DNA from 3 places in the Pseudoduganella sp. GCM10020061 genome. Region 2 is predicted to be linked to each of the others. Evidence: predicted binding sites of a transcription regulator. Region 2 holds the regulator's gene; each other region holds the start of a gene.
The links. Region 2 encodes FNR, which switches genes on or off when oxygen is low (the NO sensors DNR and NnrR bind a similar motif). Its sites were predicted from a motif close to TTGATNNNNATCAA; they were not measured.
Positions count from the first base shown of each region.

Region 1: the regulator FNR is predicted to act here: its motif matches at 2,130-2,143, upstream of ACFSQR_RS15490 (XrtA system polysaccharide chain length determinant).
Region 3: the regulator FNR is predicted to act here: its motif matches at 4,482-4,495, upstream of nirK (copper-containing nitrite reductase).

Region 1 covers NZ_JBHUJS010000011.1:256,955-264,823, forward strand. The annotation lists gene ACFSQR_RS15485 (XrtA-associated tyrosine autokinase) at 1-499, opposite strand, end outside; gene ACFSQR_RS15490 (XrtA system polysaccharide chain length determinant) at 510-2,039, opposite strand; gene ACFSQR_RS15495 (EDSAP-1 family PEP-CTERM protein) at 2,241-3,161, opposite strand; gene ACFSQR_RS15500 (long-chain N-acyl amino acid synthase) at 3,592-4,329, shown strand; gene ACFSQR_RS15505 (FAD-binding oxidoreductase) at 4,331-5,956, shown strand; gene prsT (XrtA/PEP-CTERM system TPR-repeat protein PrsT) at 6,050-7,869, opposite strand, start outside.
Region 2 covers NZ_JBHUJS010000011.1:13,942-21,810, forward strand. The annotation lists gene ccoN (cytochrome-c oxidase, cbb3-type subunit I) at 1-1,422, shown strand, start outside; gene ccoO (cytochrome-c oxidase, cbb3-type subunit II) at 1,439-2,053, shown strand; gene ACFSQR_RS14455 (cbb3-type cytochrome oxidase subunit 3) at 2,058-2,216, shown strand; gene ccoP (cytochrome-c oxidase, cbb3-type subunit III) at 2,209-3,129, shown strand; gene ccoG (cytochrome c oxidase accessory protein CcoG) at 3,130-4,512, shown strand; gene ACFSQR_RS14470 (FixH family protein) at 4,527-5,057, shown strand; gene fnr (fumarate/nitrate reduction transcriptional regulator Fnr) at 5,138-5,908, opposite strand; gene ACFSQR_RS14480 (hypothetical protein) at 5,983-7,092, shown strand; gene ACFSQR_RS14485 (erythromycin esterase family protein) at 7,109-7,869, opposite strand, start outside.
Region 3 covers NZ_JBHUJS010000010.1:16,668-24,536, reverse strand. The annotation lists gene ACFSQR_RS13180 (ATP-binding protein) at 1-56, shown strand, start outside; gene ACFSQR_RS13175 (putative zinc-binding protein) at 53-433, opposite strand; gene ACFSQR_RS13170 (SCP2 domain-containing protein) at 444-905, opposite strand; gene ACFSQR_RS13165 (U32 family peptidase) at 902-1,807, opposite strand; gene ACFSQR_RS13160 (peptidase U32 family protein) at 1,834-2,877, opposite strand; gene ACFSQR_RS13155 (TlpA family protein disulfide reductase) at 2,943-3,416, opposite strand; gene ACFSQR_RS13150 (transporter) at 3,434-4,393, opposite strand; gene nirK (copper-containing nitrite reductase) at 4,657-6,063, shown strand; gene ACFSQR_RS13140 (Crp/Fnr family transcriptional regulator) at 6,140-6,820, shown strand; gene ACFSQR_RS13135 (permease) at 6,800-7,869, opposite strand, start outside.

The sequences.
Region 1 (7,869 bases), 240 kb from region 2:
CCAGCAGCGCGCTCATGGCCTGGCTGGCCAGCAGTTCGGTCGCATGCTTGTTGCTGCGGCCCGCCGGCAGCAGCGAGAGCGAGGGGATGTTGGTGCGCAGGATGACGTCGGCCAGCGCGAGACGGTCATTCAGCAGGATGTCCATCAGTCCAGGCGCCGAGGGCAGGCCAAGCACCTTGAGCACCGAGGGCCGCGCCACGTCGGCGTCGACCAGCATCACGGTGTGATCCTTTTCCATGGCGATGCTCATGGCCAGGTTGATCGCGCAGTAGGTTTTTCCCTCTCCTGGCAGGGCGCTGGTCACCACGATCAGGTTCGAGTGCTTCTCGCCGCGGTCCTCGCCGAGCGCGGCGCGCAGCAGCGGGCGCTTGATGATGCGGAAGTCCTCCGATGCGCTGGTGCGTCCGCCGTCCTGCGTCACCATGCCCATGTCGTGCAGGCGCGCCAGGTTGATCTCGACGGTGCGCCGCTCCGCGGTATTCAGTTCGACGATGGCCACGGCCACCTCCTTAATGTCGTGATAGTGCGGTTGCGAGGAATCCGCCGTAGGCCGCGAGCAGGGCGGCGACGGCGACGGCGAGCACGTAGTGGCCGCGGCGCCGCTGCGCAAGCGCACGCGCGGTCCAGTTGAGCGCGACCGTGCCAATCACGTTCAGCCCCGTCACCTGGCGCATCGCGGCCGGTCCAAGGAAGGTCGGGCGTACCTGGCTGATCAGGAGACCGGCGGCCGGCCCGCCGAACAGGGCCGCCAGCAAGACCGCGCTGTACAGCATGGGGCGGTTGGGTCCCACCGGCGCCTGGGGCAGGGTGGGCGGGTCGATGATCTTGAAGCTCATCATCTCCGTGGTATTGGTCAGCTCCCCCGACAGCTTGGCCGCCTCGCGCTTGGCGATCAGCTTTTCATAATTGTCCTTGTTGATCAGGTAGTCGCGATTCAGCTGCGCCAGCTGCGACTCGATTTCCGGAATCGCATTGCTCTGTGCCAGCAGGCGTTCGTGCCGCGCGGTGTACTCCTGCACCCGCGCGCGCATCGCGGCGACCTTGGCGTCGGCCTCGGTCAGCGCTACCTTGAGCTGCTGCAGCATGGGGCTGAAGTGGCGGCCCGGATCCGCGTCGGCGCCTTTCTCGCGGCTCTCGGCCAGCTTGCGTGCTTCCAGCTGCGCGATCAGGCGCTTGCCGGCCACGATGTCAGGGTGCGCCTCCGTATACTGCATGCGCAGCAGGTCGAGGTTCTTGTTGAGCGCCTCGATGCGGCTGTCGATTTCCGGATTGACGATGTCGGCGGGCTTGGCCTCGAGGCCGAGGACCGGCTCGTCGCCGCTGATCTGCGCCTTGATGGCGTTGCGCGCCTGTTCGGCCTCCTGCAGCTCGAGCCGCGCCGTGCCCAGCGCGTCGGCGGACGCGCCCAGCTGGCTGCTGTAGTCGGTGCCCTGGCGCGGCAGCAGCATGGTATTGCGCAGCTTGAACTCCTTGACCGCATTTTCCGCCTCCACCAGGCGCGCCTCGTAGCTCCTGATCTGGTCGTCGATGAACTGGACCGCCTTCTCGGACTCGCCGCGGTTGCCGCGGAAACTCCCTTCCAGGAAGATCGCCAGCAGCGACTGCACCACGTCGCGCACCAGCTTGGGATCCTTGTTGTGGTAGCTGATCGTATAGATGTCGGTGGCGGATGTCCCTGCAATGCGGATCTCGCGCATCAGTTCATTGGTCAATTCCTCCTTCTCGCGCGGAGACTTCACCTTGACGTCGAGGTCGACCATCCGCATCACCCGTTCGACATTGGGGCGCGAGATCAGCGTCTTGCTCATGATGTCGACTTCGAGCTCGGTGTTGCGGGTCTGCGTCATGCCCTGCATCAGCGGCTTGAGGATGCTTTGCGTGTCGACGAACACGCGCGCGGTGCTCTGGTAGTCGTCCGGCAGCGTGTAGACCCGCGCCCATCCGGCCAGCGCCACCAGCCAGGTGACGGCGAGCGCATGCCAGCGGTGGTTCCAGATGCCCTTGAGCGCGGACACCAGCTGGTTCAGGAACTCCTCCATGATCGCGCACCTTTCGAAAGGTTCAGCCTATCGGGTCACTCGATTATAGGTCGCGCAATCCGCGCCTCAGTTGGGCTGCGGTCGCTTGGATTGAGTTCAGTCAAGCGGACTGTTCAATGCGTTGTTTTTCCTGCCCCAATTCGTTGCAGGCAAAAAAAAACCGGCCCGAAGGCCGGCAAATGCAGCTCCCACAAGGAGGGGTTACGACTTCCGGCGGCGTGCCACGGCGGTCATGCCAAGCAGGCCGATACCGAAGATGGCGAGCGAGGCAGGCTCGGGCACCCGCTGTTGCAGCGCGTTGGCCAGCGTGTTGTGCTGGATCGTAATCTGGTACACCACGTCCGCCGACAGCAGCGGCGTGGTCGCGCTGAACGCCAGGGTGCCCGGGTTGTAGGTCGAGGTGCCCGGAGCGCCGTCGGTGCGGCTGACGTTCGACAGCGCGTTCAGTTCCGCTGGTGCGTAGCTGAACACCGTGGTGCCGGTGGCGGTGTCGATAATGTTGACGCTCCACGACAGGCGCGCATTGGCGTTGGTGGTCGGGCTGGCGGCGGCGTCAACCCAGGCCTGGGTGAACGGGGTGCCGTCGAACGAGAACGTCATGGTGTCGGCCGCGGCCAGCGTGAAGCTGAACGTGGTCGAGGTGCCGACGTCCGAGTTACCCGATGCCACGCCATCCACCTGCAGCGAAGCGTCCGCACGGGTAGTTGCACGGGCGCCGGCCGGCGCCATGCCGATCGTGATCGTGCTACCGGTCAGTTGCTGGTCGGCGTAGCCGAAGGTGCCTGGTGCTGGCGGCGGGAACGGGAACGGGGTGAAGTCGTTCTCGGGCTTCGCCGGGCAGGGGACGCCCACACACTGATGCGGCACGTCGGGGTTCAGGCCCGACAGGATGCCGAAGGACTGCGCGCCATTGGCGAAAACGCCGTTCAGGCTGGCCGTTGCGTGGGCGTCGTTGGTGCCGGTCAGCGTGTCGAAGTCGGCCGTCGAGAACGGCACGCCGGACGAATGCAGCAGGCGGAAGTTATTGATGTCGAGGATGGCGGATGCAAAGCTGTCCGCGTAGGCACTGCCCATGGCGCCCAGCGCGAGGCTGGCGGCAACCAGTGTGTTGCGAAGTTTCATGATGGCTCTCCTGTCAGTGTGAGTCGATGCACGGGACTGTTGAGCAGAAAGCGTGCCAGCACCGGAAAAGCGTGCAGATTCAGTCACTTGGCGTTGGGCGGGCTTGGCGCTCGCTACGGTGGCGGGAGGCGCTGGCAATTCTTCCGACACCTGGAGCGGCGCGGCAGGCGGCGCCGCAGTGCTGGCCCGTCCGGAACATCGGGCGTGAGCGGCCGCAGCTGCACGGCGCAGCCGGCACATGCTTGGAATATTCAGCACTTCCGCTCAGCAGGCACGGGCGCAGGTATCGCCCGCGCCTGGCGTTGAAAATTTTTCCGACATTTGTGCTGCAGGATGCGGAACTTTCCATTCCTGACCCTGTCTTAACTGCTACGCAGGCTCGCGCCGCCAACGCGGGCAGCATTTGTGGCGGAAAGGACGGAAAAAAACCATGTTTGATGACGAAGAGCCGATCGTGTCGTTTGAAACGCCCGTAGGATTGCACGACATGTGCATCGAAGGCCGGCCCCAGGATGAGGCGCAACCCATGGACGTACAAGTGTTCAATATCAGGATGGCAAACTCGGAAGGCCGGCGCGAAGCGGCCAGCCTGCTGATCCGCAAGATGTACGGCTGGCGAGGTTATGCGGTCGAGCACACGGTCCACCAGGAACCGAACAAGATCCTGCTGTACGCCGAGACGCGCGGCGTCACGGTCGGGACCATGAGCCTGTGCCTGGACGGCAGCGCAGGCCTGCCGGCGGACGAAAACTTCCGCGACCGGATCGACGAGCTGCGTGCGCAGGACCGGCGCCTGTGCGAACCGTCGCGGCTGGCCATCGACAAGGGCGTATCGAAGCGCGTATTCGCCTCGCTGATCCACATTTCCTATATTTTTGCCCACAACATCCACGGCTACAGCGACTACATCATCGAGGTCAATCCGCGCCACGTCATGTTCTACAAGCGCATGCTGGGTTTCACCGATTTCGGCGGCCAGCGCGACTGCAGCCGGGTCGGCGCGCCGGCGGTCCTGCTGCGGCTGGAACTCGACTACATGCGCGAGCAGATCCGCCGCTTCGGCGGCATGTTCGAGAACAGCGGCACGGAGCGCTCCTTCTATCCTTATTTCTTCCCCGTGCGCGACGAGCCGGGTATCACCGCCCGCATCATCTCCGGGCGGAGCTGAGATGGCGCCCGAGGCAAGCGTGCTGCTGTCCGCCATGCGCGAGGTCGTGGGTGCGGCACACGTGCGCGACGACGAGGCCACCCTGGCGGCCTACGCCAGCAGCACCGCCGCGCGCAGCACGCGCGCGCTGGCGGTGGTGTACCCGGCGTCGCTGGAGGAAGTAGTCGCTTTGGTGCGGCTGGCTGCGCGCCACCGCGTGCCGCTCTATCCCGTGTCAACAGGACGCAACTGGGGCTATGGCGACGCCTGTCCGGTGCTGGAAGGGCAGGTCACCCTGTCGCTGTCGCGCATGAACCGGATCGCCGCCTACGATCCCGAGCTGGGCTACGCGGTGATCGAGCCGGGCGTGACCCAGCAGCAGCTGTCCGACTTCCTGCGCGAGCAAGGCGACCTGCAGTGGATGGACAGCACCGGCGCCGGTCCGGATACCAGCCTGGTGGGGAATATCCTGGAGCGCGGCTTCGGCCATTCGCCGTACGGCAACCGCCTGCAGAACGTGAGCGGCATGCAGGTCGTGCTGGCCAGCGGCGAGGTGCTGGAGACCGGCTTCGGCCACTATCCGTCGGCGCGCGCGACCCATGTGTTCCCGTATGGCGTCGGCCCGTTCCTGGACGGGATGTTCACGCAATCGAACTTCGGCATCGTCACCCGTCTGGGCCTGTGGCTGATGCCGCGTGCGGAGACCATCAACCACTTCCTGGCGCAGGTCGAGCGCCATGACGATATCGCGCCGGTCGTCGACGCGCTGCGGCCGCTGCGCATGGATGGCACGCTGCGCAGCATCCTCCACATCGGCAACGACTTGCGCGTGCTCTCCGGCGGCACGGTGTTCCCGCGCGAGCAGGCGGGCGGCAGCAGCGCGCTGCCGCCCCAGGTGCGCGAGCAGATGCGGCGCCAGGCCGGCGTGGGCGCCTGGACGGTGTCCGGCGCGCTATATGGCAGCGCGCGCCAGGTGGCGGCGGCACGCCACGCGTTGCGCGCCGCCTTGCGGCCCACGCCGGCGCGCCCCGTCTTCATCACCGAAGCCAAACTGAGGATGGGCGAACGGGTGGCGCGCCTGCTCGGTTCCAGCGCGATGGGGCGCAGGCTGCGCGCGCAGGTCGCGCTGGGCCAGTCGCTGTTCGCGATGAACCGGGGCGTACCCAATGGCCGCTTCCTGGCCGGCGCGTACTGGCGGCGGCGCGGCGGTCTGCCGCCGGACTTCCCGCGCGGCGCCAATCCGGCGGTCGACAATTGCGGGCTGCTGTGGGTCTCGCCCATCGTGCCGGCGCGCGGGAGCGAGATGCTGCAGGTGTACGGCATGGTGGAGCCGGTGTTCGCCGAACATGGATTCGACCTGTTTGCGACCTTTAGCATGATCACCGAACGGGCGCTGGGCGGCGTGCTGACCATCGCCTACGACAAGGACGATCCGGACGAAGTGGCGCGCGCGCGCGCGTGCTACCGGGCCAGCTTCGATATCCTGATGGCGGCGGGCTACATCCCTTACCGCGTCGGCAACCAGTCGATGGCGGACCTGGACCCGCACGGCGACACGTACTGGAAGACCGTCCGGACGCTCAAGGATGCGCTCGATCCGCTGGGGATCATCGCGCCGGGGCGCTACGAGCCCGGCCGGGCGCGCTGAAACCGCGCGACTAGTCCTCGATCCCGCGATCACCCCGGGATCGAACACCCGGGGACGGTCCCTCGTACGCTTCCTTCCGCGCGCATGCCTGCGCTATAGCGAGCGGAGCGCGTCGCGGGCACGCTCTGCGCGGCCGGCATCGCTGCGGTCGGCGGCGACCCGCTCCAGCTCGCGCCGGGCAGCCGCCTTGTCGCCGCTGCGTCCGAGCAGCACGCCCAGGTGGTAGCGCACGGAGTTCGAATCCGGCGCAAGCTGGCTGGCTTGCCGGATCAGCGGCAGGGCCTTGCCCGTGTCGCCGCCGGCCGCGTGGATCCAGCCCAGCGTGTCCATCACCACCGGGCTGCGCGGCGCCAGCTTGTAGGCCCGTTCCGCATAGCCAAGCGCTCGCTTGTCGCCCATGTGGTGCAGCGCCCATGCCAGGTCGTTCAGCGCCACCACATTGTCCGGGTCCAGTAACAGCACCTGTTCCAGCGGCGCGGCCGCCGCCTTGTAGTCGCCCTTGGTCAGCTTGTGCCCGGCCAGGTACATGCGGGTCGGGATGTCCTTGTCGTTCTTGCGCAGCCATTCGTCGATGCGCTTGTCCGCCTCCGCCTGCTTGCCGATACCGGACAGCGTAGTGTGCAGCAGCACCATGCCGGCGCCGCTCGGCTGCAGCGCGAATGCGCGCTCGTAGAGCCGCAGCGCGTCGAGCTGCTTGCCTTGCGCGGTCAGCACGTCTCCCTCCAGGCGGAAGCCGATGGCCCCGGTCGGGAACTGCTTCTGCACGTCGCGCGCGGCGCGCAGGGCTTCCGCGTGGCGCTTCTGGAGCAGCAGGAGCGCCACGTTCAGCCGGTGCGCTTCGATGGAGTTGGGACGGCTCTTGATGATGCGGCGCACGGTGTCCAGCGCGCCCGCGTTGTCCTGCGCGGCCAGCTGGGCGCGGGCCTGGTTCATCAGCGGCGCCACCGCGCCCGGCATGGTCGCGGCCAGCTTGCCGTAGGTGTCGGCCGCCGCACGTACGTCGCCGCTGGCAGCCTGCGTCCGTGCCAGCATGTTCAGTGCGTCCGGGTGGGTGGGGTTGGAGCTTTGCAGCTTGTGCGCCAGGGTCAGCGCGCGCTCCTTGTTCCCGGCGCCGGTATAGTAGTCGGCCAGCCGCAAGCCTAGCCGCAGGTCGTCCGGATTGTCCTGGTAGGCTTTCTCCAGCCAGCCGGTCGCCCCCGCCACATTGCCCAGCCGCGTCTCCAGGCGGGCCAGCGCCTCCATCAGCAGCGCGTTGCGCGGGGCGCTTTCCAGCGCCTTGCGGTAGCGCGCCCGGGCCTGCTCGGGTCGCTTCTCCAGCAGGTCGAGCTGGGCCAGGTTGTCGAGCGCGGGCATGTGCAGCGGATCGAGCTTGAGTGCGCTGGCGAAGCTGTCGCGCGCCTTGACGAAATCCTGCCGCGCGAGGTACACGCCGCCCTTGAGGTTCTGCACCGCCGGGCTGTTGGCCTGTTTTTCCATCTCGCCGACCGTGGCCAGCGCTTTATCCGTTTGGCCCCCGCGCAGGTAGGTCACGACCAGAAGCATCTTCGTACGCATGGTGTCGCCGCCCGAACTGGCGCTGCGTTCCAGCTGTTCCGCTGCCCGGGCGGTGTCGCCGCTGCGCAGGTGCACCAGCGCGGCCGCCGTGTACAGCGATCCGGCGCGCGGCGCCAGCGCGCTGGCCTTCTCGAAGTATTCGGTCGCTCGCGAGAACTGGCGCGAACGCATTGCCGCTTCGCCCGCGATCGCCAGCAGTTCCGGATCGTCGCCATGCTCGTCGACCAGCGCCTCGGCCAGCGCCAGGGCCTGACCCGGCTGGTTCTGGCGCAGTTTCACGTTGGCCATCAGCTTGTTGGCGAACAGGTCGCGCGGATAGGCGGACAGGAACTTGGCCACATGCAGCTCGGCCGGCTGGA
Region 2 (7,869 bases):
ACCAGTTCCAATTACAACTACAAGATCGTCAGGCTGTTCACGATCGCCACCGTGTTCTGGGGCGTCGTCGGCATGGCAGTCGGCGTCTTCATCGCCGCGCAGCTGGCCTGGCCGGCGCTGAACTTCGACATCGCATGGCTGAGCTACGGCCGCCTGCGTCCGCTGCACACCAACGCAGTCATCTTCGCCTTTGGCATCAACGGCCTGTTCGCGACCTCGTACTGGGTGGTGCAGCGCACCTGCCAGGTGCGCCTGTTCTCGGACAAGCTGGCCGCCTTCACCTTCTGGGGATGGCAGGCCGTGCTCGTGCTGGCCACGATCACGCTGCCGATGGGCTTCACGCGCGGCAAGGAATACGCCGAACTCGAATGGCCCATCGCGATCCTGATCGCGGTGGTCTGGGTGGTGTACGCGATCGTCTTCTTCGGCACCATCGTCAAGCGCAAGGTCCAGCACATCTACGTCGCCAACTGGTTCTTCGGCGGCTACATCCTCGCCGTCGCCGTGCTGCACATCGTGAACGGTGCTGCGATGCCGGCCACGCTGTGGAAGTCCTACTCGGCCTACGCCGGCGTGCAGGACGCGATGATCCAGTGGTGGTATGGCCACAATGCGGTGGGCTTCATCCTGACCGCAGGCTACCTGGGCATGGTGTACTACTTCATCCCGAAGCAGGCCGAGCGTCCCGTGTACTCGTACCGCCTGTCGATCGTGCACTTCTGGGCGCTGATCTTCACCTACATGTGGGCGGGTCCGCACCACCTGCACTACACCGCGCTGCCTGACTGGACCCAGTCGCTCGGCATGGTGTTCTCCCTGATCCTGCTGGCGCCATCGTGGGGCGGCATGATCAACGGGATCATGACCCTGTCCGGCGCCTGGCACAAGCTGCGCTCGGATCCGATCCTGAAGTTCCTGATCGTCTCGCTCTCGTTCTACGGCATGGCGACCTTCGAAGGTCCGATGATGTCGATCAAGACCGTCAACTCGCTGTCGCACTACACCGACTGGACCGTGGCGCACGTGCACGCCGGCGCCCTGGGCTGGGTGGGCTTCATCACCATGGGCTCGATCTACTACCTGATCCCGCGCCTGGCCGGCAAGAAGGAAATGTGGAGCGTGCGCCTGGTCGACACCCACTTCTGGGTCGCGACGATCGGCGTGGTGCTGTACATCGCCGCGATGTGGATCGCCGGCGTCATGCAGGGCCTGATGTGGCGCGCGGTGAACCCGGATGGCACGCTGACCTACACCTTCGTCGAAAGCGTCAAGGCGACCTATCCGTACTACGTGATCCGCGTCCTGGGTGGCCTGCTGTACCTGTCCGGCATGCTGCTGATGGCCTGGAACACCTGGATGACGATGCGCGAGACCAAGGCTGCCGACCTGCGCATTCCTGCAGCGCTGGCGCCCCAACACTGATACACGGAGTTTTTACATGAAGTTCTCACATGAGTGGATCGAAAAGAATCCCTGGCTGCTGATCTCGCTGGTCGTGGTGGTCATCTCGTTCGGCGGACTGGTCGAAATCGTGCCGCTGTTCTTCCAGAAGTCCACCACCGAGCCGGTGACGGGCCTCAAGCCCTACTCGGCGCTGCGCCTGGTGGGCCGCGACGTGTACGTGCGCGAAGGCTGCTACAACTGCCATTCGCAGATGATCCGTCCGTTCCGCGCCGAGACCGAGCGCTATGGCCACTATTCGGTGGCGGGCGAGTTCGTGTATGACCGCCCGTTCCAGTGGGGCTCCAAGCGCACCGGCCCGGACCTGGCGCGCGTGGGCGGCCGCTACTCCGACGAGTGGCACCGTGTCCACCTGGACAATCCGCGTGACCTGGTGCCCGAGTCGAACATGCCGGGCTACCCGTGGCTTGCCGCCACCAAGCTGGATCCGCAGTCGGTGGTGCCGAAGATGCGCGCGCTGCAGCGCCTCGGCACGCCGTACTCGGAACAAGACATTGCGGCCGGTCCTTCTGAACTCGAAGGCAAGACCGAACAGGACGCGCTGGTCGCGTACCTGCAGGGGCTCGGCACACAGATCAAGGCAAGGAACTAAGACTATGGAACAGATTTTTGACAGCGCAAGCAGCGTGATGACGGTGGTGAGCTTTGTCACCTTCGTCGGCATCCTGCTGTGGACTTACGCACTGAAGGGAAAGCGCGACTTCGACCAGGCTGCGCGCCTGCCGTTCGCGGACGAGGAGAATGGCCATGGCTGATTTCACCAGCGGTTTCTGGAACTGGTACATCGCGATCATCACGATCCTGTCGATCGCCGGCTGCGGCCTGCTGCTGTGGTCCCAATCCACGCACAAGGTGGCGCCCGATTCGGACGGCACCACCGGCCACGTGTGGGACGAGAACCTCAAGGAGCTCAACACGCCGATGCCGCGCTGGTGGATGTGGCTGTTCTACATCACCATCGTGTTCTCGCTCGCCTACCTGGTGCTGTACCCGGGCCTGGGCACCTACAAGGGCACGCTCGGCTGGCAGTCCAGCGGCGAGTACAAGGAAGAACTGGCCAAGGCCAGCACCGAGTACGGCCCGCTGTTCGCGAAGTACGCAAAGCAGGACCTGCCGACCGTGGCGGCCGACCCGCAGGCACAGGAAATCGGCGAGCGCCTGTTCCTGACCTACTGCGCGCAGTGCCATGGATCGGACGCCCGCGGCAACAAGGGCTATCCGAACCTGACCGACAAGGACTGGCTGCACGGCGGTACGCCTGACGACATCAAGAAGACCATCCTTGCCGGCCGCACCGGCATGATGCCGCCGATGGCTTCCGCGATCGGATCGGACAAGGATGTCGAAGCCGTCGCCCACTATGTGCGCAGCCTGTCCGGCCTGACCACCGACCCGATCAAGACGCACTTCGGCAAGTCCAAGTTTGCGGCCTGTATCGCGTGCCACGGCGCGGGCGGCACCGGCAACACCATGATGGGTGCGCCGAACCTGGCCGACAAGACCTGGTTGTACGGCGGCAGCGAAGAGACCATCATGGAGACGATCCGCAAGGGCCGCACCAACACCATGCCTGCATTCGCCGAGTTCCTCGGTGAAGACAAGGTGCACGTGGTGGCTGCGTACGTGTGGAGCCTGTCGAACGAACCAAAAGCATTGGCAGCAAAGTAAATGAATAACCCGGAAGTAAAGGTCATCAAAATGTACGCGGCCCGCGAGGAGATCTATCCTCGCGAGGCAAAGGGGCGCTACGCGTCCCTGCGCTGGATGACCGTCTGGCTGACCCAGATCCTGTTCTACGGACTGCCTTGGCTCGAATGGAACGGTCGCCAGGCCGTGCTGTTCGACCTGGCAGCGCGCAAGTTCTACATCTTCGGCATCGTGCTGTGGCCGCAGGACTTCATCTACCTGGCGGCGCTGCTGATCATCTGCGCGTATGGGCTGTTCCTGGTGACGGCGGTGGCGGGACGGGTGTGGTGCGGCTTTGCCTGCCCGCAGACCGTGTACAGCGAGATCTTCATGTGGATCGAGCGCAAGATCGAAGGCGAGCGCAGTGCGCGCATCCGCCTCGACCGCCAGCCATGGTCGGTGAACAAGGTGGCGCGCAAGCTCGCCAAGCACACCGGCTGGGCCATCGTCGCGCTGTGGACCGGCATCACCTTTGTCGGCTACTTCACGCCGATGCGCATGATGGGTGCGGAGATCGCGGCATTTGCGCTGGGCGGCTGGGAAACCTTCTGGGTTGGATTCTACGCACTGGCCACCTACGGGAATGCCGGCTGGCTGCGCGAGCAGGTGTGCAAGTACATGTGCCCGTATGCGCGCTTCCAGAGTTCGATGTTCGACAAGGACACGCTGATCGTCACCTACGACAAGGAACGCGGCGAGCCGCGCGGCCCGAACTCCGGCGACAAGCCGGCTGGCGACTGCATCGACTGCACCCTGTGCGTCCAGGTGTGCCCGACCGGCATCGACATCCGCAAGGGCCTGCAGTACGAGTGCATCGGCTGCGCGGCCTGCATCGACGCGTGCAACACCGTGATGGACAAGGTGGGCAAGCCGCAAGGCCTGATCCGCTACGCCACCGAGCGCGCGCTCGAGAAGAAGTGGAATCCGGCACAGATCGCGCGCCGGGTCCTGCGTCCGCGCGTATTGATCTACACCGGCCTGCTGTTGGCTATCATGGTCGGGTTCGTCGCCTCGCTGGCGATGCGCAACCCGGTCAAGCTGGACGTGATCCGCGACCGTGGCTCGATGGGCCGCGAAGTGGATAACGACATGATCGAGAACGTGTACCGCCTGCAGATCATGAATACGGCCGAGAAGCCGCATGTGTTCGTGATCAGCGCGAGCGGCATCGAGTCGCTGCATGTGGCCGAGCCGACCGAAGCGGCGCTCGATGGCGCCACTACCCGCTCCGTTGCGGTGCGCGTGCGCATCCGCCACGGCAAAGGGCAGAAGGGCGCCAACCCGATTGAATTTGCGATCGTCGCGAAGGACGATCCCGCGCTGCGCGTGACCGAAGAAGCGGTCTTCATCGTGCCGCGCCGTTAAGGACAGGAGCCAGGATGGAACAGCAGGACACGCAACAGACGCCCTGGTACAAGCAGCGCTGGCCATGGCTGCTGATGATCGGCCCGGCCTGGGTGGTAGTGGGCGCGATCATCATGATCACGCTGGCATCGCGCACGCCGGACGCGCTGGTGGTGGACGACTACTACAAGCGCGGCAAGGCGATCAACCAGGACCTGAGCCGCGACCGCGCGGCAGCGGAACGCCAGCTGCAGGTCGAAGCGCGCTACAACCCGGCGAGCGAGCGGCTGGAAGGGGTGCTCAGCGCCGCAGGGAAGCCGATGGCGGCCGCGCTCGACATCCAGCTGGTGCATTCCACGCAGCCGGACAAGGACCTGAAGCTGGCTGCCCGCAGCGACGGGGAGGGACGCTTCTCGGTGCCGCTGCCGATGCTGGAGCGGGCCCGCTGGCAGGTGATCGTGGAGGGCGAAGGCCGCACCTGGCGGCTGACGGGGGAGTGGCGTTGGCCGGACGAGCAAAACGTGACGCTGGTGGCTGATGCGGAGCGTTCGCCACTGGTGCATTAAGTTGGGACACGAAAGGGCGCTTGCGCCCTTTTTCGTTATGCGGGGACGGTCCCTGGAGGGATAGTCCCCCTTGGGGCTGGCTAGTCCGAGCCGCCGGGACAGGACTCGGTGCCTGCCGCGATCGCTTTCAGCTGGACCGGATCGATGATCGTCACCTCGCGCTTGTCGACCTTGATGCAGCCTTGCTTCTTGAAGCGCGACAGCAGGCGGCTCACGCTTTCGATGGTGAGCCCCAGGTAGTTGCCGATGTCCTCGCGCGACATGCGCAGCGCGAAACTGGTGGACGAGTAGCCGCGCGCCGCATAGCGCGTGGACAGGTTGACCAGGAAGGCGGCGAAGCGCTGGTCCGCACGCATGTTCCCGAGCAGGAGCATGACGTTCTGTTCGCGTGTGATTTCCTGGCTCATGATGCGGTGGAAGTGGCGCAGCAGCGTCGGCACGTGGCCGAACAGGTCCTCCAGGCGCTCGAACGGAATCTCGCACACCTCGCTGTCCTCCAGCGCCACCGCGTCGCAGTGGTGGTGGTCCGAGCTGATCGCATCCATGCCCAGCAGCTCGCCGGCCATCTGGAAGCCCGTGATCTGCTCTTCGCCGCGCGCGTTGACCTGGTAGGTCTTGAAGTGGCCGAAGCGGATCGCGTACAGGTTGCGAAACGGCTGGTCGACCTTGTACAGCCGTTCATCCTTGGCGACACGGCGGCGCCCTCCGATGATCTGGTCGAGGCGGTTGATCTCGTTGTCTTCGAGTCCGAGCGGAAGGCACAACTGGTGCATGCTGCAGCTCGAACAACTCGCTTTCAGCGCGCCAAGGTTGATCGACGACTGCGGAACATATGGAAGTGGCTGGCTCATGGGCGCTATTATAGAAGGACTGGCGGTGCCGTGCTCAGCGGCCATGCGCTTATTCCCGAATACTCCATTAATACATGACAAAAACACAAAATCCCGCAGACGAACCCGATCACGATGTCGACGACGAGGCGGCGGTCCGCGCCCTGACCGACCTGGCGCTCGAATGCGCACGCAAGAAGGCCGAGGTGGCCTCCCTGCAGCGCGAAGTGCGCAAGCACTTGTTGAAGAAGCACGACGACGTGCTGTACGACGCGATCGAGGAAGCGCGCGACATGGCCGATGGCACCCACGCGCTGCTGCGCGAGACGGTCGAGGAATCGGCGTCGACCGTGCTGCTGCGCAGCCGGCAGGCGCGCGGCGATGCGCCGGACATGGAGATCAACGCCTTCGCCATTCCGCTGTTCGTGCGCAGCACGGGCGGCCTGCGCGCCGAACAGGGCTTCGAAGACCAGCAGGCCTACGAACAGCTGCTCGACAGCTTCACCGCGCAGGGGCTGGAAAGCCCGGATGCGCGTGTGGTGCTGATCCAGCACTGGTATGACCTTGCCGAGATGGACCGCATCAGCTACGCCAGCCTGCACGAGATCGTGCGCGAGGTGGCGAACGGGATGGACGAACGCAAGGTCAAACCGATGCCGGCGCTCGAGCGCAGCATGAGCGGCTGGGATAGCGCGCCATTCGCGCCGGACGACGAGGCGCTCGAGCTGCGCTTCCTGCTTGGCTTCTCGCTCAAGCGCGTGGACGACAAGTTCTACGCGGTGCCGAAGGGCGAGGCGCAGGCCGACGACTACTTCGAGCGGCGCATGGAACGCTATCGCGCGTGGACCGCCATGGCCGAACCGCTGCTGGCGCGGCTGCTCGCGCCGGGACGCGAGATCGAGATCAGCTTCCTGTACCAGGACCTGTTCCATGGAGCCAAGGAGCAGGGTGCGAACGAGCTGTTCATGCTGCGCATGATGGCAGGTGCGCGCGCGCTGATGGAGGAGGGCGGCATCGATCCGGGCAGCGTCGGCGCCACCGTTTCGGCGGCGGACGAGGGCCACGTCGTGCGGGCGGAGCTGCGCGATGCGTCGGGCGCGGTGCTGGCCACGTTCGACCGGCCGCTGGATGCGCCGGACCAGCTGGAGGCAGTGGTGGACGACGTGGCCGATGCGCTCGCGTCCATCGGCATCCGTCGCGTGTAATAGGCGTTTCTACACCCTAGAAGCCGGATGGGTAGGTCTCCGGCGGCTCTTCGCCTGCCATCGCGCCGCGGTCGATCGGCGTCACGGAATCGGTGCGGTCGAAGTGCAGGATCGCGTCGAACTGCTGCGGCAGGCGCGACATGAAGTAGTGGCTCTGGCGCTCGGTGCGCGGCAGGTAGACGACGCCGATCGCGCGCTGGAGCCGTTCCTGCATCAGCGCCTCGGTCGCGTGGTTGTGCTCCCGCAGCGGCAGGTAGAAGCGTTCCATGCCCGCGCGATGGAACACATCCTCATAGCTGTGCGGCAGGCCCGGGTTGACGCGCTTGCGCTCGGGCGGCTCGTCCCACGCCGACGCCGCGGTCACGTAGCCGTGGTAGGTCGAAAAGCCGATCAGCACCACTTCATCCTTGCCCCACTGCTGGCGCGCCAGCTGGCCGACCGTCCACTCTCCCATGCGACCCACTTCGGTCGCGCGCGCGTCGCCGATGTGCGAGTTGTGCTCCCACACCACGATGCGGGCCGGTTCGCCCGCCTGGATCGAGAGGTGGCGGTCGAGCGCTTCCAGTGTCTCGGCCATGTGGCGGTCGCGCAGGTTCCACGACGAGATCCGGCCGCGGAACATGGTGCGGTAGTACTCCTCGGCGTTGTGGACCAGGCGCGCATTCTGGTGCGCGGCGAAGAACTCGTCGGCGCCCGCTGTGCGCGCATAGTCGCCGGCGCGCTGCTGCAGTTCGCGCAGCTGGTTCAGCACATCCTGTTCGCACGATTCGGACATGC
Region 3 (7,869 bases), on a different contig from region 2:
CGGTGGAGCCGGCCGCGATCGCCGAGATCCTGTCCGGCGGCAGGCGCCTGCCCTAGGGCTTACCCGGACGTGCGCCGAGCAACGACAGCGCGGCGCCCAGCACCACGTCGGCCTGCGCGCCGTCGAAATCCTCGTGCTTCTTTTTCTTGACACCGAGTTCGCCCAGCTGCAGGTGGTGGTCGGGCGTGACGCCCTGGCGAGACAGGCACTGGCGCGCGCATGCCATCGCGCAGCCGTCGATGGCAAGGATGGTGCGGCCCGACTGCGCCACCTTGACCAGCGGCGCGACGTCCCCGCCCACGCCGGCGATACAGCTCATCTCCGCGGCCTGCATGCGATCCAGGCGGAGCGCCACGTGGTTGGCCAGCTGCGCCGCGCTGGAACAGCCGGAGCACGAATACACCAGCGGCAGCGTTTTCGCGCCGGTCGCCATCTCGCCTCCCCTAGCGCCTGCGGCGGCGGCGCGACCCCAGGCCGGCAGCCAGGTCGAATACCGACAGGTCGAGGCTGTCCAGCGTGTTCTTGAATAGCAGGCCCAGTTCGGTGTCGCCCTCCAGCACGAGGCGGCGGCTGAAGAACAGCGTGTCCGGGTCTTCCTCGCGGCGCGCCATCCGCCACAGGTCCTGCGCTGAGGCGCGGATGGTCAGCTCCGGCTGCGCGCCCGCCGTGCCCGCTGCGAAGCCGGCGCCGCGCCAGGTGAAGTCGAAGACCAGCTTCGCGTCCTGCACGGCCAGCCGTAGCGCCCTGCCCTCGAGCGCGGCGCGCACGTCGGCCGGCAGGTGCCGCGCCAGCGCCAGGTTCAGGGCGCGCGCGAACAGCCACGAACCCGGGTAGGCGGGCAGCCGCCCCAGCACGCCGGCCACGCCGGCGGGGATGATGAACGATGCGGGCGGTGCGGTCCTCATGCTGCCTCCGCCACGGTCCGGTGCAATGCGATGCCCGGCTCGCCGAACCAGTAGCCATTGCATTCGGCGCCCACCAGGTGCGGCGCGATCCGGCGCCTGGCTTCGGCAGTATCGATCGCGCCGCGGCGCGCCAGGTCGAAGGCGGCGATGATGTCGGCCGTGCCGGAAGACTGTGGGCTGATGCGCGCCACGTCGACGCCAATCCCGCGCATGTCCGCCAGCTCCGCGACCAGGTTGTGCACCGATGCCGATTGGGTCTGGATACCGTTCAGCACCAGGAACGGCTGGCCTTCGCGCGTGTTCAGGAGCAGACCGTCCGGATGCTCCATGCAGGAGAAGCGGCAGTCGTCCTTGGGCAGGTTCAGCTTGCGCGCGGTGAAGCAGCGGGCCGAAAACGCGAGCGGCATGCGGCCGAAGGCGAACACCTCGGTCTCCATCCCGGCCGCCATGCCCGCGCGCATGCCAAGCAGTTGGGCGCGGCCCAGTTCGAGCGGCATCACCCAGCGGCGCGCGCCCGTGCGGGCGTAGGTCGCCAGGGCCGGCGGATTGTAGATGTTCAGGTGCGGGCCGGCCACATACGGAGCGCCGTCCAGGCAATGCACGGCGCCGACGTCGTTGGCTTCGACGCCGAAGCGGCCGTTGGCGACCAGCTTGCGCAGCGCGCCCAGTTCGCTGTTCGATTCGATCAGCGCCTGCGAAGACAGCACCACTTCCTTGCCGTTGGCTGCGAGCAGGTCGGCCACATCGAGCCAGTCGTCCAGCCGCATCTCGTGGCGGCGCGAGCACACCGTCTCGCCGATGTAGACGATGTCGACCGCGCTTTCGGCGATCACCTGGTAGAACTCGAACAGCGTTTCGCGCGCCCAGTAGGTCAGCACGGGGCCGAGGGACAGCTTCAGCATATTTTCCTGTCGGGTGAAATTCGGGGTCATTTCCATTTGCGGTGATAGGCGCCGAGCGTGTGCTGGCGCCCTTCCGCGACCTGGTTGAGGGCGGCCATCCAGTCCGGCCGCACGGAGTAGCGCTGGATGTTGTCGCGGCACATGTCGATCGCCTCGCGCCATGCCCGCGTCACCTGCGCCACATAGGCAGGGCTGCGCTGGCGGCCCTCGATCTTCACCGCGCGCACGCCCAGCCTGATCAGCTGCGGCAGCAGTTCGATGGTGTTCAGGCTGGCCGGCTCCTCGATCGCGTAATACTCTTCGCCTTCCACCTCGAAGCGTCCCTTGCACAGGGTCGGGTAGCTGGCGTTCTCGCCGTCGGCATAGCGGTCGATCAGCACGCCGGACAGGCGCGCCTCCAGGCCCTTGGGCGCCTGCTCCCAGCGCACCGCGCGCGCCGGCGAGCAGACGCCGTGCGTGTTGGGCGACTCGCCGGTGGCATACGAGGACAGCGCGCAGCGCCCCTCCGCCATCACGCACAGGCTGCCGAAGCCGAATACCTCGATCTCGACCGGTGTGTGGCCGATCAGCTGGCCGACCTGCGTCATCGACAGCACGCGCGGCAGCACCGCGCGCTGGATGCCGAAATGCTTGTGATAGAAGTTGATGGCTTCGTAGTTGGTGGCCGAGCCCTGCACCGACAGGTGCAGGCGCAGGGCCGGATGGTGCTCCGCGGCGTAGGCCATCAGCGCCGGATCGGCCATGATCAGCGCGTCGATGCCGGCGCCGGCGGCGCGGTCGACCGCCTGTCGCCAGGTCTTCCAGTTGTCGGCCTGCGGATAGGTGTTCAGCGCCAGCAGTACCTTGCGGCCCATCGCATGGGCATACGCGATGCCTTGCGCGATCTGGGCGTCGTCGAAATTCAGGCCGGCGAAATTGCGCGCATTGGTGGCGTCGCGAAAGCCGAGGTAGACACAGTCGGCGCCGTTGTCGATGGCGGCCTTGAGGGCCGGCAGGCTGCCGGCGGGGCACACCAGTTCGATGGAAGCAGCAGGCGGGGCGGCCGCTGCCGGTGATGCAGTAAGGGTCATGCCAGTTCCAGGTAAGGACCAGCCGAAACTATACGAGCCGGTCCCGGCGCTGTCCTTAAGCTGCTTTAACGATTTGCGTCACCGCCCGCCATGTCGACGGCGGTGATCATCGCGGCCTCCACCTGCGCGCGCGTGATCCGGCCTTCCCGGAACGCGCGCTGCACGCCGTCCGGGCCATACAGAATGCTGGTCGGGTAGGCGCGCGCGCCGAACTGCGCCAGGTCCGACGGGGCACCGGTCACGATCGGGTAAGAGACCTTGAGCTGGCTGGCGAACGCCTTCACGCGGCGCGCGTCCGCGCCGTCCGCCGCCAGGCCGATGACGACCAGGTCGCGGCGTGCGCGCGCCAGGCTGTCGAGCTCCGGCATCTCGGCCACGCAGGGGCTGCACCAGGTCGCCCAGATATTCACCAGCACCCACTTGCCATGGTGCGCAGCGAGCGAATGACGCACCCCGGCGGTATCGACCAGCGCAAAGTCGGCTGCCTGCGCGCCGACTGCGGCGAGCGCGAGCAGCGCGGAACAGGCGTAGCGCTTCATGGCATCTCCCAATTCGTTCACAGGTGGCCGGACAGGCCGGCGACAAAGCTGCGGTCCGCGCCGATCTGGACGCCGGTGACCTTGCGGTACAGCGCGTGCTGGTAGAACGCATAGACCTGCATGTTGCGCCCGACCGCGTAGGACACGCCGGGGCTTGCATACAGCGCGCGGCTGCCGGTGTCGGCTGGCTCGGCCTGTGCGCCGCTGTCGGATCGCTTGTGGAGGAAGTTCAGCTGTGCCAGCACGCCCCAGCTGGCGCCCAGGCCATGGCGGTAGCCCAGGTCCGCGCCCAACTGCGCCCCCGGCTTGTAGCCATCGTGGCTGCCCAGCGCGTGCTGGTAGCTGCCCTGCACGAACCAGGACGCATCGCGCGCGGCGAATTTCTGGTGATGGAAGGCGCCCAGCATCAGGTCGGTGGTGCCGGTCCCGGGCTGCAGCGAACGCTCGGCCGTGCCGCTTTGCGCGTTGTCGATGCCGGTACGGCCGGTGGGCAGCTTAAGCCCGAAGGTGACGCCGTTGGTGCTCGGATTGAGCGGATCGCCGATGCCGGCGAACTGGTAGCGGCCGGCCACGCGCACGTCGCCCAGGCTGGTGAACTTCCATGCGTCGTGGACCTGGGCGCCGTGGTGGTTGTGGACATGCCTGTGGTCGCGCTGCATCACGGGCAGCGTGGCTTCGACTCCCCATCCGTTGCCGAAATTGCGGCTGTAGGTGCCGACCATGTTGCGGTTCAGCGTTGACTGCTCGTCGTGGTGGCGGTGGATCTGGCCGAACGCGACCCGGTCGCTGCCCGCGTAGGGCTGGTCCTGGTGCATGTATTCGTAGCGCAGGTCGAATGCGGAACCGGCTTCGAGCATTGCGCTCTGGGTGGTCCAGTTGGTGTTGACCGCGCAGAAGGAGGCGCCACAGCTGGCAAAGACAAGCGATGGAAGGGCTGCGGCGAGTGCGGCAGCGAGTGTGGTGGCGGAGCGTTTCATGATGATTGGGAAGCGGTTGGTTGGGATTCGGTGCGGCACATGCGGTGCGCGGTGAATTCATCGTATGCGGCGCGGCGCGCCGAATTCCTTGATGTAAGTCAAATTTCCAAGAAGCGACACCCGGCCCATCAGTATTTTTTCTGAACTCGAAATTTTTTGATCTGAGTCAATTTTTTAAGATGTATCCGAAATGTATGATTGATCCGTGTCCAAGAGTAGCAAGAAGATCCGGTGCCTGGCACCGAACAACCAAGGTGATAAAAATGAAACGTAAATTGACTTCCCAAGCCGTCGCAGCACTGATCCTGGGCGCAGCCGCCCTCGTCCCCGCCTACGCCCAGCAGCACGCCGGCGGTCATGGCGGAAGCGCCAATGTCGAATACCGTCCGACCGTGACGTTCACGCTGCGCACCGATATCGCAGACGGCAAGCTGGTGTTCATGGGCGACACCGGACCGCTGACAGGCAAGGCCAATCCGGAACTGCGCGTGCCGGTCGGCGCGATCGTGCAGATCAACCTGGTCAACGGCGACGGCGCCACCCACGACATCTCGGTGCCCGATTTCAACGCCAAGTCGAACCAGCTGAACGACAAGGGCGCATCGACCTCGATCGTGTTCAAGGCCGACAAAAAAGGTGAGTTCACCTATATCTGCACCCTGCCCGGCCACGTCGCCGCCGGCATGATCGGCAAACTGATCGTGGGCGATCCGGTCGCCAAGGCTGCGCCGAAAGCGGCCGACATCTCGGCCAATCCGATGGAAGTGGGCAAGCCGGTCGGCAAGCGCGGCCCGCAAAAGCTGACCGTCAACCTGGATACCACCGAAGTTACTGGCCAGCTGACCGACGGCTCGACCTACAAGTACTGGACCTTCAACAGCAAGGTGCCGGGCCCGTTCATCCGCGTGCGCGTGGGCGATGAAGTCACGGTCAACATGTCGAACGCCAAGGACAGCAAGATGATCCACTCGGTCGACTTCCACGCCGTGACCGGTCCTGGCGGCGGCGCCGCTTCGACCCAGGCCGCGCCTGGCAGCACCAAGTCGTTCACGTTCAAGGCGATCAATCCCGGCCTGTACGTGTACCACTGCGCCACGCCGATGGTGGCCCAGCACATCTCGAACGGCATGTACGGCATGATCCTGGTCGAACCGGAAGGCGGCCTGCCGAAGGTCGACCGCGAGTTCTACGTGATGCAGGGCGAGCTGTACACCGCGCAGCGCCACGGCACCCCCGGCGAGAACGAATTCTCGCTCGACAAGCTGCTGGCCGAGCAGCCGGAACACCTGGTCTTCAACGGCAACCACGATGCGCTGACCAAGACGCACCGCATGGAAGCCAACGTGGGCGAGAACGTGCGCATCTTCTTCGGTGTCGGCGGTCCCAACATGACTTCCAGCTTCCACGTGATCGGCGAAGTGTTCGACAACGTGTACCAGCTGGCCGACCTGACCTCGCCTCCGCTGCACAATGTGCAGACCACCACGGTGGCGCCGGGCGGCGCGACGATGGTCGAGTTCAAGGTCGATGTGCCGGGCCGCTACATCCTGGTCGACCACGCGCTGTCGCGCCTGGAGAAAGGTCTGGCAGGCTTCCTGTACGTGAAGGGCGCCGAGAACCCATCGATCTTCCGCGCGCACACCAAGCCTGACGGCGATTCGGGTCACTGATCCACGCCGGGCATGACAGGGACCCGCCCGCGAGCGGGTCCTTTTTTATTCGTAGCTACCCATCCAGAGGTCCCACATGGCCCACCCACGCATCGATCCGCGCGAATTCCTCAAGCGCCTGCCCCTGTTCAGCGACTTCGCCGTTGACGAACTCAACGCCATTGCCGCGGCCACCACGGAGCAGCACGTCCCGCGCGGCACCGCCGTCTTCCAGCGCGGCGATCCCTGCAACGGCTTCCACACCGTGATCTACGGCCAGGTCAAGCTCGGCTTCGTCTCGGTGCAGGGCAACGAGAAGATCGTCGAGGTGGTCGGGGCCGGACACAGCTTCGGCGAAGCGCTCATGTTCATGGAGCGCCCCTATATCCTCAACGCGCACGCGCTGGCCGACACGCTGCTGCTGCACATTTCCAAGCATGCCGTGTTCGATGAACTGGAGCGCAATCCGGTACTGGCGCGGCGCATGCTGGCGGGGATGAGCCGCCGCCTGCACGGCCTGATCTCGGACGTCGAGTCCTATTCGCTGCGCTCGGGGAGCCAGCGCATCGTGGGCTACCTGCTGAAGGAAGAACCGGAAGGCGACGGCGCGCAGGTGGTGCTCGGGATGAGCAAGAAGATGCTGGCTTCGCGCCTGAACCTGACCCCGGAATATTTCTCGCGCGTCCTGCACGAGCTGGTGGACAAGGGCATGATCGCGGTGCGCGGCCGCGAGATCACGATCCTCGACATCGAGCGCTTACGCGCGTTCGAGGGCTGATTCGCGCGCAATGCGGCGATAGCGCAAGGCGGCGCCGCACAGGTCCGCCGCCAGCCAGCCGCAAGCCGCGCACAGCGCCAGGCCGCCGGCGCGGGCCAGCGCAGCCGGTGCCACTGTCGCGGCAGCGAGCAGCCCGGTGGCGCCCGCGTGCAGCCAGAACTGCATCCTGGCGCGCCGTTCGGTGATCCACTGCTGCGTCCCCGGCAGCCTGGCCTTCGGCACGCCCTGCTGCTGAAGGTGATACCACAGCAGGAATGGCACGATCTTGTACAGCATGCCATTCACCGCTCCCATTGCGACGCCTCCGATGAACAGCACCGCCACCAGCAGTTCGCGCCATGGCGCGCCGCTGCCGGGCCACAGGTAGACGGCGGTGCATGTGGCCAGGCTGCCCATCGACAGGCGCCAGTACAGCGTGGTCGCATCGGCGGCGGGACGCTTGCGGCGGGCCAGCAGCCAGAGCGTGACGCCGGCAAAGCCCAGTATGCACAGCGCGACGGCAACGCCGGCGCCGCCAGCCCAGGGCGCATTCGACAGCGTTGCATAGCTCCACAGCGCGAGCGCGGCGGCCAGCAAGGGCGGCAAGGCAAAGGTGAATTTATCCGGATAGGCGGGGGTGGCCTGGAACATCGGGATCACCTGGTAGGCCACGCAGATCACGAGCATCAGGACCCAGCCGATCAATCCCCAGCCGGCATGAACTTCGGTGACGGCCAGCGCGGGCAGGCTGGTCCAGCCTCCCAGGAATAGCGCCAGCAGGATTCCCATCACGACGGTCAGCGCAAGCGCGCCGATGGCCAGCCGCATGCCGCCGACCATGGCCAGCGCGCCGGCCGGCGCGCGCCGCGAAAGCGCAACGGCAAACACGCCACACAACACGAGGAAGGCCAGCGCCAGCACGGCGGCGGCCGGACCGAACAGCTGCGGCATCCCGGACAGCAGTGCGCCAGCCAGCAGCAGCGTGCCGGCGCACAGCGCAGGCCAGGCGACCATGGCGGCCAGCCGGCCGCCCGGCACCGTGAAGCCGGCCACCACCGGCAGCATCTGCA